2 regions of the Comamonas sp. UBA7528 genome follow, and region 1 is predicted to be linked to the other one. Evidence: predicted binding sites of a transcription regulator. Region 1 holds the regulator's gene; the other holds the start of a gene.
The links. Region 1 encodes sigma-54, which starts transcription at its own class of promoters, with help from an activator protein. Its sites were predicted from a motif close to TGGCANGNAANCTGCTTT; they were not measured.
Positions count from the first base shown of each region.

Region 2: the regulator sigma-54 is predicted to act here: its motif matches at 2,954-2,971, upstream of B3349_RS18770 (P-II family nitrogen regulator).

Region 1 covers NZ_DLMU01000010.1:383,427-390,117, forward strand. Annotated here, with positions in the region: gene B3349_RS14750 (hypothetical protein) at 63-434, shown strand; gene B3349_RS14755 (ribokinase) at 489-1,502, opposite strand; gene B3349_RS14760 (RNA polymerase factor sigma-54) at 1,672-3,237, opposite strand; gene lptB (LPS export ABC transporter ATP-binding protein) at 3,294-4,073, opposite strand; gene lptA (lipopolysaccharide transport periplasmic protein LptA) at 4,070-4,711, opposite strand; gene B3349_RS14775 (thiol:disulfide interchange protein DsbA/DsbL) at 4,855-5,505, opposite strand; gene B3349_RS14780 (SPOR domain-containing protein) at 5,575-6,264, opposite strand; gene argS (arginine--tRNA ligase) at 6,283-6,691, opposite strand, start outside.
Region 2 covers NZ_DLMU01000015.1:77,657-84,347, reverse strand. Annotated here, with positions in the region: gene B3349_RS18785 (YbfB/YjiJ family MFS transporter) at 1-29, opposite strand, end outside; gene B3349_RS18780 (LysR substrate-binding domain-containing protein) at 165-1,100, shown strand; gene B3349_RS18775 (YifB family Mg chelatase-like AAA ATPase) at 1,278-2,810, opposite strand; gene B3349_RS18770 (P-II family nitrogen regulator) at 3,078-3,416, shown strand; gene B3349_RS18765 (ammonium transporter) at 3,443-4,807, shown strand; gene glcE (glycolate oxidase subunit GlcE) at 5,166-6,293, shown strand; gene glcF (glycolate oxidase subunit GlcF) at 6,328-6,691, shown strand, end outside.

The DNA of each region.
Region 1 (6,691 bases):
CCACGCTCCCCTGCTGGCCTCTCGGACACTCCGTTCCGCCTGGATTTGCGTACGATGCGGGCATGTCTACGCATTTCCTGACCTCTGTCCCGGCGCTGGCCCGTGTCCGCCTGCTGCTGGCAGCTTCGGCCCTGGCCCTGCTCAGCGCCTGCCAGTCCGCGCCCAGCCGGCCTGCAGCCCCTGCCACCGCCGACCAGGCCGTGCCCGCTGCGGCACCGGCGCCCGTCATGGCCGAACCTCAGCCAGTGGACGAAGTCCCGGCGGAACCCATTCTGGGCAAGCGCACCGACAGCCATGGCTGCAAGCCGTCCACCGGCCACGCCTGGTGCGAGCGCACCAAGAGCTGCGAGCGCCCCTGGGAGCTGGCCCTGCAACGCGGCTTTGAAAACACCCCGGCAGGCTGGCACGCCTACTGCGACGGCAGCACCCGCTGAGCACTGCGCGCACGCAGCTCCGCACGGGGTCTGGCGCGCCCGTCCCTGCGTCGCCTACTGCACATGCAACGGGCTGGCCGCGCCACCGGCCAGGGCTTCGACCTGGGTGCGCTGCGGTATGGACGGCTGTGCGCCCACCTGGCCCATGCACAGGCTGGCAGCACGTATGCCCCATTGCACGGCATCGGCCAGGGCATGGCCTTCGGCCAGGCGGGTGACCAGCGCCCCCAGAAAGCTGTCGCCCGCACCCGTGGTGTCCAGCACCGGCAGCGCCAGCGCGGGATGGGTGCTGACACGCCCTCCGCACACGGCCACCGCGCCCTGGGCTCCCAGCGTGACCACCACCTGGGACACGCCCCGCGCCAGCAGGCGCTGTGCGGCATCGGCCGCCGCGGCCGGGCTGTCCACCGCCTGATCGCTGTAGGCACCGGCCTCGACCTCATTAACCACCAGGGTGTGGACCAGGGGCCACCAGGCCTCGGGCACCTCGCGCACCGGCGAGGGATTGAAGACCACGCGACAGCCAGCGCTGCGTGCCGCCTCCAGCACCTGCTCCAGCACGCTGTCGGCGGTTTCACGCTGCAGCAGCACGAAATCGGCCTGGGCCAGCACATTCAGCAGCACCTCGTCCGGCAGCTCCAGTAGCACATTGGCACCGGGCACCACGCAGACCCGGTTCTGGCCATTGCCCTCCACCAGCACCATGGCCGCACCGGTGGACACGCCATCCAGCACCTGCACATGGTCCATCTCCACGCCGGCGTCGTGCAGCGCCAGCCGCAGGCTGTTGCCATGGTGGTCACGCCCCACGCAGCCGAACAGCGTGACCTGGGCGCCGTGGCGTGCGCAGGCCACTGCCTGGTTGCCGCCTTTGCCGCCGGGCAGGTAGCGCAGGCTGTGGGCCATCACGGTTTCCCCGGCGTGGGGCACGCGTTCCAGGTGCAGCACCGCATCCATGTGCAGGCTGCCCACGACGGCGATGCGGGCCACGCTGTGCGGGTGATCGGGTTCGGGCTGCGCCGACAGCAGCTTGCGGGGCAGCGCGGAGGAAGAAAGCGGGGCAACCATGGGAGTCTCCTTTGCTGCCAACGGCCGTGGCATGTGCGGAATGAACCAAGGATGGCTGCACGATACCTCCAACTGCCGGCGCTGCCCAGCCGGTTTGCACGCATCCGGGGGCTTGCGGCAGCGCAGCATGCCCGCAGGCGCCCCGCCTCCGCACGGGCCCAGTCCGGGCTTACAGCGTCTTGCGCAGATTGGCCGGCGCGATCTTCAGCGCCTCACGGTATTTGGCCACGGTACGGCGGGCGCACTCGATGCCCTGCTCCTTGAGCATCTCAGCGATCTGGCTGTCCGACAGCGGCTTCTTGGCGTTCTCGGCCGAGACAAACTGCTTGATCAGCGCCCGCACCGCCGTGCTGGAGGCATTGCCGCCGGTTTCCGTGCCCAGCCCGGAGCCGAAGAAATACTTGAGCTCGAAGGTGCCGTGCGGCGTGGCCATGTACTTGGCGGTGGTCACCCGGCTGATGGTGGATTCGTGCAGACCCAGCTCGTCGGCGATGTCGCGCAGCACCAGCGGGCGCATGGCCAGCTCGCCGTGCACGAAGAAGTTCTTCTGCCGCTCCACGATGGCACGCGACACCCGCAAGATGGTGTCGAAGCGCTGCTGCACGTTCTTGATGAACCAGCGCGCTTCCTGCAGGCGCTGCTGCAGACCGGCATGGCCTTCGCTGCCCTTGTGGCCGCGCAGCGCACCGGCATACACATCGTGCACGCGCAGACGCGGCAGCACGTCGGGGTTGAGCTGCACGTTGAACTGGGGCGTGCCTTCGCTGGCGCGGCGGCCGGCGCGGGTGACGATCACGTCCGGCACGATGATGTTGCGCTCCACATTGACAAAGCGCCGGCCGGGCCGAGGCTCCAGCCGGGCGATCAGTGCCATGGCCGTGCGCGTGCGCTCTTCGCTGCTGCCGGTGGCCTGCATCAGGCGGCGCACATCGCGCCGTGCCAGCAGGTCCAGCGGCTGGGCACAGATGGCCAGCGCCGTCTCCACCACACTGGCCTCGGCCTCACCGCGCTGCAGCAAATGGTTCAGCTGCAGCTGCAGGCATTCCGCCAAGCCCTGGGCGCCCACGCCCACCGGCTCCAGGCTGTGCAGCAGCCGCAGTGCCACGGTGAAGCGGTGCACCAATTCGTCGAGCTGCTCCGGGTCGTCCGTGCCGGCCAAGCCCTCGGCCAGGGACTGCAGCGACTCTTCGAGGTAACCGTCGTCGTTCAGGTTCTCGATCAGGAAACGCAGCACATAACGGTCCAGCTCGGACAGGTGCAGCGACAGCGACTGGCGCAGCAGGTGGTCGGTCAGCGATTCATGTGCGCGGGCCAGGTCCAGGGCGCTGACTTCGTCACCATCGCCGCCCTGGGCGTTGCGCGCCGGGGCATCGCCGCCCCATTCGCTGTCATCGGGACGCAGTTCGCTGGTGCCGTCGCCCTCCCAGTCGGGGGCATCGTATTCCGCGCTGCCGGGGCCTTCCGCACTGTCGGCGGGCGCCTCCGCAGCCCCTGCCGTCAGCGCACCATCGGCGGCATAGTCATCGCCCTGCGCCGGCGTGTCCGACTGGGACAGGCCGAAGTCTTCACGGGGGGCATCGTCGCTGTCGACTTCCAGAAACGGGTTGTCGTCGAGCATCTGCTCGACTTCCTGCGCCAGCTCCAGCGTGGACAGCTGCAGCAAGCGGATCGACTGCTGCAATTGCGGCGTCAGCGCCAAATGCTGCGACACCCGCAGTGACAAACCAGGCTTCAACGCGACGCTCCCTCTCTGTGATCTTGTGTGTGTGTCGTGGCGGCGGAAGTGGCGGGCTACATCCTGAAATGTTCGCCCAGGTAGACCCGCCGGACGTCGGCGTTCTCCACAATCTCTTCCGGTGTGCCCTGCGCCAGCACATGGCCGTCGCTGATGATGAAGGCGTGGTCGCAGATGCCCAGCGTCTCGCGCACGTTGTGGTCGGTGATCAGCACCCCGATACCGCGCTCCTTGAGGAAGCCGATGATGCGCTGGATCTCGATCACCGCGATGGGGTCGATACCCGCAAACGGCTCGTCCAGCAGGATGAAGCGCGGCTGCGTGGCCAGGGCCCGGGCGATTTCCACGCGGCGGCGCTCGCCACCCGACAGCGCAATCGCCGGCGAGGAGCGCAGGTGGTCCACGCGCAGCTCCTTGAGCAGATCGGTCAGGCGCCGCTCCACCTCGGCCTTGGTCAGGGGCTTGCCCTGTTCGTCCTGCTGCAGCTCCAGCACGGCGCGCACATTGTCTTCCACGCTGAGCTTGCGGAAGATCGAGGCTTCCTGCGGCAGATAGGACAGGCCCAGGCGCGAACGCTGGTGGATGGGCATGTTCGCCACCGAATGGCCGTCGATGTAGATGTCGCCGGCATCGCTGCGCACCAGGCCCACAATCATGTAGAACGAGGTGGTCTTGCCCGCGCCATTGGGGCCGAGCAGGCCCACCACTTCGCCTTTCTGCACGGCCAGGGACACGTCCTTGACCACCTTGCGGCTGCCATAGGACTTGGCCAGATGGTGCACTTCCAGGCGGCTGCTGGCGCCTGGGGCGGTCGGGGTGTCGGAAGAGCGGGTCACGGGTTGCGCAATTTCATGGTGTCCGAAGGCTTGAGCGGCTGCGCACTCGGCGCCACCGGGGCCTGCGGGGGCTGGGTCTTGGGCGCCAGCACGGCGCGCACGCGGCCGCCGGAGCCGGCGGCAGCTTCCTCGCTGCCCGGCGTGGCGCGGCGGTTGCCGTCCACGGTGAACACATCGGTCAGGTTGTTGTAGGTGATGATGTTGCCGGTGATGTCGTCACTCAGCGTGGCGCCGGTGTAGCGGCGCAGCTGGCCCCGCTGGATCAAGCGCACATCGTCCTTCTTGCCGTCGTATTCGATGATTTCGCCTTCGCCTTCCACGTACTCTTCGGGTGCGCCGGGCTGGGTGTCGCGCTTCTGGCGGAAGAACGCGCGCTTGCCGGGGGCCGCCCAGACCTTGCCGAACTGGTAACCCTCGGCGTCCTGGCGCACTTCCAGCTTGGCGCCGCGCAGCACGATGGTGCCCTTGGTCAGCACCACATTGCCCGTGAACGTGCTGACCTGCTGCAGCTCGTCATGGTGCAGCGCATCGGCTTCGATGTTCATGGGCTTGTTGCGATCGGCCTTTTCGGCCTGTGCCGTGCCCATGGCAGCTGCCAGGACCGTCAGCGCGAGTATCGGGAGGAGTTTGCGTGTCATGTGAGAAGGCATGAATCTTGCAGCCATTGTAGGGCACTGGTTTTCCCCAGGGCTGCCCTGTGGGCGACTCGCAGGGAAATCGACACAAAAAAGCCCGCTGTCCAGCGGGCTGTGTGCAGGGCGCTCAGGCCCTGCGGGGCCGCTCAGGCCTTGCGGCTCTGGTTGGCCAGATAGTCCACCACATTCAGCACGTTCTGCATGCTGCCGGCGCGGGGGCCGTCGGTGTAGAACTTGCCGGCCACGCCCATGGAAGGCACGCCCTCCACATCGTATTCCTGCTGCAGCGCCGAAGCCTTGCGCACCTGGTTGGCCACGGTGAAGGAGTTGTAGATCTCCTTGAACTTGGCCACGTTCGCGCCCTGCTTGCCCACCCATTCGAAGATGGCGTCATCGGTGGCCAGCTTGTTGCGCTCCACGTGGATGGCGTGGAACACCTTGACGTGCATGGCGTCAAAGTTGTCCATGGCCTGCAGCGTGAAATACAGCTTTTGCTGGGGCACGAAGCTGGCATTGAAGGCCACGGGCACACGGCGCACCACCACATGGGCGGGGGCCTTCTGCTTCCAGGCGGCGAATGCGGGCTCGAAAGCGTTGCAATGCGGGCAGCTGTACCAGAAGAACTCGACCACTTCCACCTTGCCGGCAGGTGCCTCGGTGGTGGCGGGCTTGGACAGTTTCACATAGTCCTTGCCTTCCTTGGGGGCGGCGGCCTGGGCATGGGCGGTCGCAGTGGCGCCCAGGGCCATGGCAGATGCGACCGAGGTGACGGCCAAGGAAAACTCGCGGCGTTTCATCAAAGCTACTCCTGTTAGGGGATATTCACTGCCCAGTCAGAGCCGGGCCGTGGCAAAAAGTTCTGCCTGTCAGCGCTGCACGCGCACCAGGGCCGAATCCACCCCGGCGCCGTCGAGCTTGCCCTTGAGCTGCTCGGCGTCGTCACGCTTGCCGAACGGACCCACCCGCACCCGGAACACGGTGCGGCCGTTCTGCTCGCGCTCGCTCACGCGGGCTTCCCAGCCCAGCATGGCCAGCTTGGCACGCTGGGCATCGGCGTCGGCCTGGGTGCGGAAGGCACCCGCCTGCACAAAGTAGTCGAAACCGTCCGAGCCCGAGGCGGCCGCCGCCTTGGCCTCCGACTGCTTGAGCTTCTGGTTGGCCAGGTCCCCCAGCGGGTCCGCCGAGGAGGCCTTGCCGTCAGGTTTCTTGGCATCCTGCACCGGCGGGGTGGCCGGCGGGGTGCTGACACCCGTGGCCGGACCGCTGGTCGGTGGCGTGGTGGGCGTGGCCACCGGCGGCGCAGTGGGCGCCACGGGCTGCTGGGTCACCGGCTGCGTCGGCGTCTGGTTGGCCGGGTTCTTGCCATACAGCGGCGAATTCGGGTCCCAGTTCTTGTTGCGTTCGGCTTCCTTGGCCTCGGTGTCCTTGGGGGTCTTGGTCAGGAAGGGCACCGGCACCTTGGTCACATAGACCGCCACTGCCAGAGCGGCCCCCAGGCCGATGATGATGCCCAGGATCAGCCCGATCAGGGTTCCGCCACGTTGCTTGGTCTTCATAGTTTTGCGAGTCAATGCTTACATACGATCGGGCGCGGACACGCCCAATACCGCCAGACCATTGTGCAGCACTTGTGCCGTCGCGGCGACCAGGGCCAGACGCGCCAGCTTGACCGCTTCATCGTCCACCAGGATGCGCTCGGCGTCGTAGTAGCTGTGGTAGCTGGATGCCAGATCGCGCAGGTAGAAGGTCACGTCGTGCGGGGCATTGCCTGCTGCGGCAGCGCTCAGCATTTCGGGGTACTTGGCCAGCAGCAGCATCAGCGCCTGGGCCTGGGGGCCTTCCAGCGCGGACAGGTCCACCTTTTCGAGCGCAGACACGCCCGCGCCGCCGGCTTCCTGCCAGGCGCGCAGCACGGACTGGATGCGGGCATGGGCGTACTGCACGTAGTACACCGGGTTGTCGTTGTTCTGGGCCACGGCCAGA
Region 2 (6,691 bases), on a different contig from region 1:
AACAAAGGCAGTTCGTTGCGGTGGATCACGCGAGCGCTTTCAGGGGGAGACGCCGGCACCGCGTGCCGGCCGGAAGCCAGTGGTGCAGAGCGTACGGGCACTGAAGTCATCATGTCCAATGATTCAAAATGATGGCTTGCATCTTTTTTTCAGATGGGGTCGCCATGCAACTCAAATCCCTGCGCATGTTCGAAGCCGTGTGCGAATCCGGCAGCTTCGGTGCGGCCGCCCAGCTGCTGCACACCGTGCAGTCCAATGTGACGGCGCACATCAAGAAACTGGAAGACGAGGCCGGCGCCCAGCTGCTGGAACGCAGTGCCCCGGTGCACCCCACGCCCGCCGGGCGGCTGCTGCGCCGCTATGCCCAGCAGATGCTGCAGGCACATGACGAGGCCCTGGCCCTGTTGCAGGGCCGCCAGGCGGCGCCCGGCGCGCTGCGCATCGGCAGCATGGAAACCACGGCCGCGCTGCGCCTGCCGCCGCTGCTGGCGCAGCTGCACCAGCGGCACCCGGGCATGGCCCTGGAACTGCGCACCGGCCCCACCGCCAGCCAGCTGGCCGAGCTGCTGGCCGGGCAGATCGATTGCGCCTTCGTGGCCGGCCTGCCGCCGCAGGCGCGCCTGACGGGCTGGCCGGTGTTCCGCGAGACCCTGGTGCTGGTCAGCGTAGCGCCGCTGGCGGCCTTTCCCACGCCCGAGCAACTGGGCAGCACCCCTTTCCTGGCTTTCCGCCAGGGCTGCAGCTACCGCCAGCGCATCGAGCTGCTGTTGGCCAGTCAGGGCATCACCGCCGTGCAGATCATGGAGCTGGGCACGCTGGATGCCATCCTGGGCTGTGTGGCCGCCGGCATGGGCTACGCCCTGCTGCCCCAGGCCCTGATCGCGGCCCAGCAGCAGCGCTTCGGCGTGCACTGGTGCCCGCTGCCGCCGGCACTGGCCGGGATCGCCCAGGTGGACACCTGCTTTGTCACCGGACCGCAGGCCAGCTGGTCGCCGGCGCTGCGGGCGATGGCGCAGCTGCTGCAGGAGGTGGTAGAACCGGTGGTGGGGGCCAGGGACGCGGTGGTGTCGGCGCCCGTGGCCGAGCCCCAGTGGGCATAACGTCAGGTACCGGCTGAGCGGTGGCGCATGGCGGAGCCAGCGGGGACCGCAGAGGCGGGTTCTGCCGCCAAGTCGCCGTCTTCTACCGTTCATCGGCCTGCAGATGGGCGGCAATGTGCGGTATCGGCATGGCACGGGGCGCACTGTTGGGTTTTGCACCAAAATGGTGCGTTTGTCTCAAGGGTGCGGCCGGACGATGGCGCGCCGATATTGCAGGGCTTCCGCCACATGGGCGGCCTGCACGCCCGGGCTGTCGGCCAGGTCGGCGATGGTGCGCGCCACCTTGAGCGCGCGATGGGTGGCGCGGGCCGACCAGCCCAGGCGTTCGGCGGCTTTGCGGGCCAGGGCCTGGGCGGCGTCGTCCAGCTGCAGGTGCTGCTGCAGCGTGGCGGCTTCCAGCCACTGGTTGGCGTGGCCCTGGCGCTGCAGCGCCAGGTGGCGGGCTTGCACCACGCGGGCCTGTACGTGGGCGCTGGTCTCGGCGGGCGCGCCGGCGCTGCCGGGTTCGCTGCGCTGCAACAGCTCGGCCGGAGCCAGAGCCGGGACTTCCACCTGCAGATCGATGCGGTCCAGCAGCGGGCCGCTGAGCTTGGCGTGGTAGCGCGCCACCTGATCGGGTGTGCAGCGGCAGCGGGGGCTGCCCTGGAGGCCGCAGGGACAGGGGTTCATGGCGGCCACCAGCTGGAAGCGGGCAGGAAAGTCGGCCTGCTGGGCGGCGCGGGCGATCTGGATGCGCCCGGTCTCCAGCGGTTCGCGCAGCGCCTCCAGGGCCGTCCGGGCGAATTCCGGAAACTCGTCCAGAAACAGCACGCCATGGTGGGCGCGGGAGATGGCGCCCGGCCGAGGGGGTGAACCGCCGCCCACCAGCGCCACGGCGCTGGCGGTGTGGTGGGGCGCTGCAATCTGGCGCTGGCCCCAGGTGCCGGCGTCGAAGGGGCCGACCAGGCTGGACATGGCCGCGGCTTCCAGTGCCTCCAGCGGGGTCAGCGGCGGTAGCAGGCCGGCAAAGCGCTGGGCCAGCATGGATTTGCCACTGCCCGGGGGCCCCACCAGCAGCACGCCGTGACCGCCGGCGGCGGCAATCTCCAGCGCGCGCTTGGCGCTGGCCTGGCCCTGCACATCGGCCAGGTCGGGCCCGGCCGTTGCCGCAGCAGGCGCAGGGGCCTGGGCCAGTGGCAGGCCCTCGGTGGCCTGGGGCTGCAGGGCCCGCACCACGTCGAGCAGATGGGCGGCGGCATAGACCGTGGTGTCCGGCACCAGCGCGGCTTCACGGGCACTGTCCTGGGGCAGCACCAAAGGCGTGCTCTCGCGGTGCAGCTGCATGGCCAGGGCGGTGGCCAGGGCGCCGCGCACCGGACGCAGTGCGCCGGACAGGGACAGTTCCCCCGCAAATTCATAGCGCGCCAGCTGCGCCGGGTCGATCTGCCCGCTGGCTGCCAGGATGCCCAGGGCGATGGGCAGATCGAAGCGGCCGGAGTCCTTGGGAAGATCGGCCGGGGCCAGGTTGACGGTGATGCGTTTGCTGTGCGGGAACTCCAGCCCGGCGTTCAGGATGGCGCTGCGCACGCGTTCACGGGCCTCTTTCACCTCGGTATCGGCCAGGCCCACCAGGGTCAGGCAGGGCAGGCCGTTGGCCAGATGCACCTCCACCTCGATTGGCTGCGCGTGCATGCCAACCAGTGCGCGGCTGCGCACGCTTGCAAGGCCCATGGCGTGTTCTCCCCAGACAAGTGCGTGGCGGGAATCGGGATATTGGGTGTCTGCACTGCTTTGGTGCACAGACGGGGTGACCGACCGCTTTCCCCTCGGCAACACTGTAGTGGGCCCTGGCCGCCGCTTGGGAGAACTGTGGCTGGCACGCTCCATGCTTTGTGACAGTCGGTACGCATCGAACAGACAGACGGCATGGCCGCCCCGCAGCCAGCCACCGAGTTACAACTCCGGGCGCCGAAGCACCCGATTCAGGAGGACGCAATCATGAAAATGGTCTCAGCCATCATCAAACCCTTCAAGCTGGACGAGGTGCGTGAAGCCCTGTCGCAAATCGGCGTGCAGGGCATCACCGTGACCGAGGTGAAAGGCTTTGGCCGCCAGAAGGGCCACACCGAGCTGTACCGCGGCGCCGAGTATGTGGTCGATTTCCTGCCCAAGGTGAAGCTGGAAGCGGCCGTGGATGACGCGGTGCTGGAACAGGCGCTGGAAGCCATCGAATCCGCAGCCCGCACCGGCAAGATCGGTGACGGCAAGATCTTCGTCTATGACCTGGAACAGGTGGTGCGCATCCGCACCGGCGAAACCGGTAAAGAAGCCCTTTGATTTCCACCCTTCAGCGAGAGACAGTCATGAAAAAAACGCTCCCTGCACTTTCACTGGGTCTGGGTCTGCTGACCGCAGCCGCCGGTGCACTGGCCCAAGAGGCCGCCCCTGCCGTCGCCGCTGTGGCCGAAGCCGCCGCCCCGGCCGCTGCAGCAGCTGCCGAAGCCGCTCCCACCCTCAGCGCCGGTGATACCGCCTGGATGCTGACTTCCACCATGCTGGTGATCCTGATGACCATCCCCGGTCTGGCACTGTTTTACGGCGGCCTGGTGCGTTCCAAGAACATGCTGTCCGTGCTGGCGCAGGTGTTCGTGATCTTTTCGGCCATCACCGTGCTGTGGGCCATCTACGGCTTCTCGCTGGCATTCGGCGGTGAAGGCACGTTCTTCGGCGGCTTCGACAAGCTGTTCCTGGCCGGCATCACACCGGACACGCTGTCCAGTGCGCTGAAGACCATTCCCGAATACGTGTTCGTGGCCTTCCAGTCCACCTTCGCCGCCATCACCGTGTCGCTGATCGTGGGTGCGTTCGCCGAACGCATCAAGTTCGCTGCCGTGATGCTGTTCTCCATCCTGTGGTTCACCTTCAGCTATATCCCCATGGCCCACATGGTCTGGGGCGGTGGTCTGCTGGCTGCCGACGGCGCACTGGACTTCGCTGGCGGCACCGTGGTGCACATCAACGCCGCCATCGCTGGCCTGGTGGGTTCCTACATGGTGGGCAAGCGCATCGGTTTCGGCCGTGAAGCCCTGCCTCCGCACAGCCTGACGCTGACCATGGTCGGTGCCTCCCTGCTGTGGGTGGGCTGGTTCGGTTTCAACGCCGGCTCTGCAGGCGCCGCCAATGGCATCGCCGGTCTGGCTTTCATCAACACCATCCTTGCCACCGGCGCTGCCGCCGTGTCCTGGATCGTGGCCGAAGCCCTGCACAAGGGCAAGGCTTCCATGCTGGGTGCTGCCTCGGGTGCGGTGGCCGGTCTGGTGACCATCACCCCCGCTGCCGGTTTCGTGGGCCCCATGGGTTCCATCGTGATGGGTCTGATCGCTGGCCCTCTGTGCCTGTGGGGCGTGTCGGGTCTGAAGCGCATGCTCAAGGCCGATGACACCTGCGATGTGTTCGGCGTCCACGGCGTGGGCGGTATCCTGGGTGCCATCCTGACCGGTGTGTTCTGCGCTTCCAGCCTGGGTGGCGTGGAGCCCGAAGGCTTCAACATGGCCCACCAAGTGTGGGTGCAGTTCAAAAGCGTGGTTGTGACTCTGGTGTGGTCCGGTGTGGTGGCAGCGATCGCCTTCGCGATCTGCAAGGTCACGGTCGGTCTGCGTGTGTCGGAAGAAGCCGAACGCGAAGGCCTGGACATCACCAGCCACGGCGAGTCCGCCTACCAGCGCTAAGCCGCTGGTTCCCGACCGGGCACGGGGTGCCCGCCGCCCGGTCGGTGTTCCCATTGCGAGTGACGTGACGATTCATAGCCCGCCCCTGGCGGGCTTTTTTTATGGCTGCGGCGTTCGGACGGGCGGCGGCCCGCTTCCGTGCCGCATGCTGCGATTTCAGGAGCTGTTTGGGGCACTGCAGTGTGATCTCTGGGTGGCTTGGCGGTCAGGATTCAATCCATGCAAACGCCGCCAGCTATACAAGTTGTAGCAACAGCGGTCTGCACGCCTCCGGCCAGCACGCTTCACGCCGGCTGTTCAAAAAAATCACAAGGCCGGCATGTACGCGCCAGGGGGGCTGCCGCTACCATCGCTGCCCATGGAACCAGCACTGAGCCAGATCATCGAGCGCGTGCGCGCCGCCAGCCAAGCCGCTACCCCGCAAGCCCTGCGCATCCAGGGCGGGGGCAGCAAGGATTTCCTCGGCCTTGAACTGCGTGGCGAGGCGCTGGATGTGCGCCCGCTGCAGGGCATCGTCGATTACGAACCCAGCGAACTGGTGGTGACGGTGCGTGCCGGCACCCCACTGGCGCAGCTGGAGCAGGTGCTGGCAGAACGCGGCCAGGCCCTGGCCTTTGAGCCGCCGCACTTTGCCCGCCAGGGCCGCCAGGCCACGGTGGGAGGCATGGTGGCGGCAGGGTTGTCCGGCCCGGCACGTGCCAGCGTGGGCGCGGTGCGCGACTATGTGCTGGGTATCGAAATTCTGAATGGCAAGGCCGAGCTGCTGCGCTTTGGCGGCCAGGTCATGAAAAACGTGGCGGGTTACGACGTGTCCCGCCTGATGGCCGGAAGCTGGGGCACGTTGGGCGTGATCACCGAAGTCAGCCTGAAAGTGCTGCCGGTGGCACCTGCCGAGGCCACGCTGCGCTTTGACGGCATCGGCCAGGCCGATGCCCTGAAACAGTTGAACACCTGGGGCGGCCAGCCCCTGCCGTTGAATGCCAGCTGCTGGCTGCAGGATGGGGGCACGGGCACGCTGTACGTCCGCCTGCGCGGCGCCACGGCCGCCGTGGATGCGGCTTGCCGCAGCATGGGCGGCTCCCGCCTGGACGCCGCCAGCACGGCCGCAGACTGGGCTGCCTGCCGCGAGCTGCAACTGCCCTGGTTCACCGCGCGCGCGGCTGACCACTGCCTGTGGCGCCTGTCCGTGCCGCAGACGGCGCCCGAGCTGGCGCTGCCTATCGGTACGGCCGCGCCGCTGGTCGAATGGCATGGCGGCCTGCGCTGGGTGCAGGCGCCGCGCAGCGCGGGCGCCGCGCTGAAAGCCGCCGCCCGCACGGTGGGCGGCGATGCGCTGCTGTTCAGCGCGGAAGCTGCGCAGCCCCTCAGCGGTGAACCGCTGTTCGATCCCCAGAATGCCGCGGTGCAGCGCATCCAGAAACAGCTGAAGACCGCGTTCGATCCGGTGGGCATCTTCAACCCCGGACGCACCAGCGCTGCGCTCTGACGCCGTGCCCTGACAAGAATTACGAGACACCACGATGCAGACCAACCTCGCACCCGAATACCGCAGCACGCCCGAAGGCCAGGAGGCCGAGGCCATTCTGCGCAAATGCGTGCACTGCGGCTTTTGCACCGCCACCTGCCCCACCTACCAGACGCTGGGTGACGAGCTGGACGGCCCGCGCGGCCGCATCTACCTGATCAAGCAGGTGCTGGAAGGGGCCACCCCCACCCGCGCCACGCAGGAGCACCTGGACCGCTGCCTGACCTGCCGCAACTGCGAATCCACCTGCCCCAGCGGCGTGCAATACGGTCACCTGGTGGACATCGGCCGCAAGGTGGTGGACGAGAAGGTGCAGCGCCCGCTGGGCGAGCGCCTCAAGCGCTGGGCGCTGAAGGAAG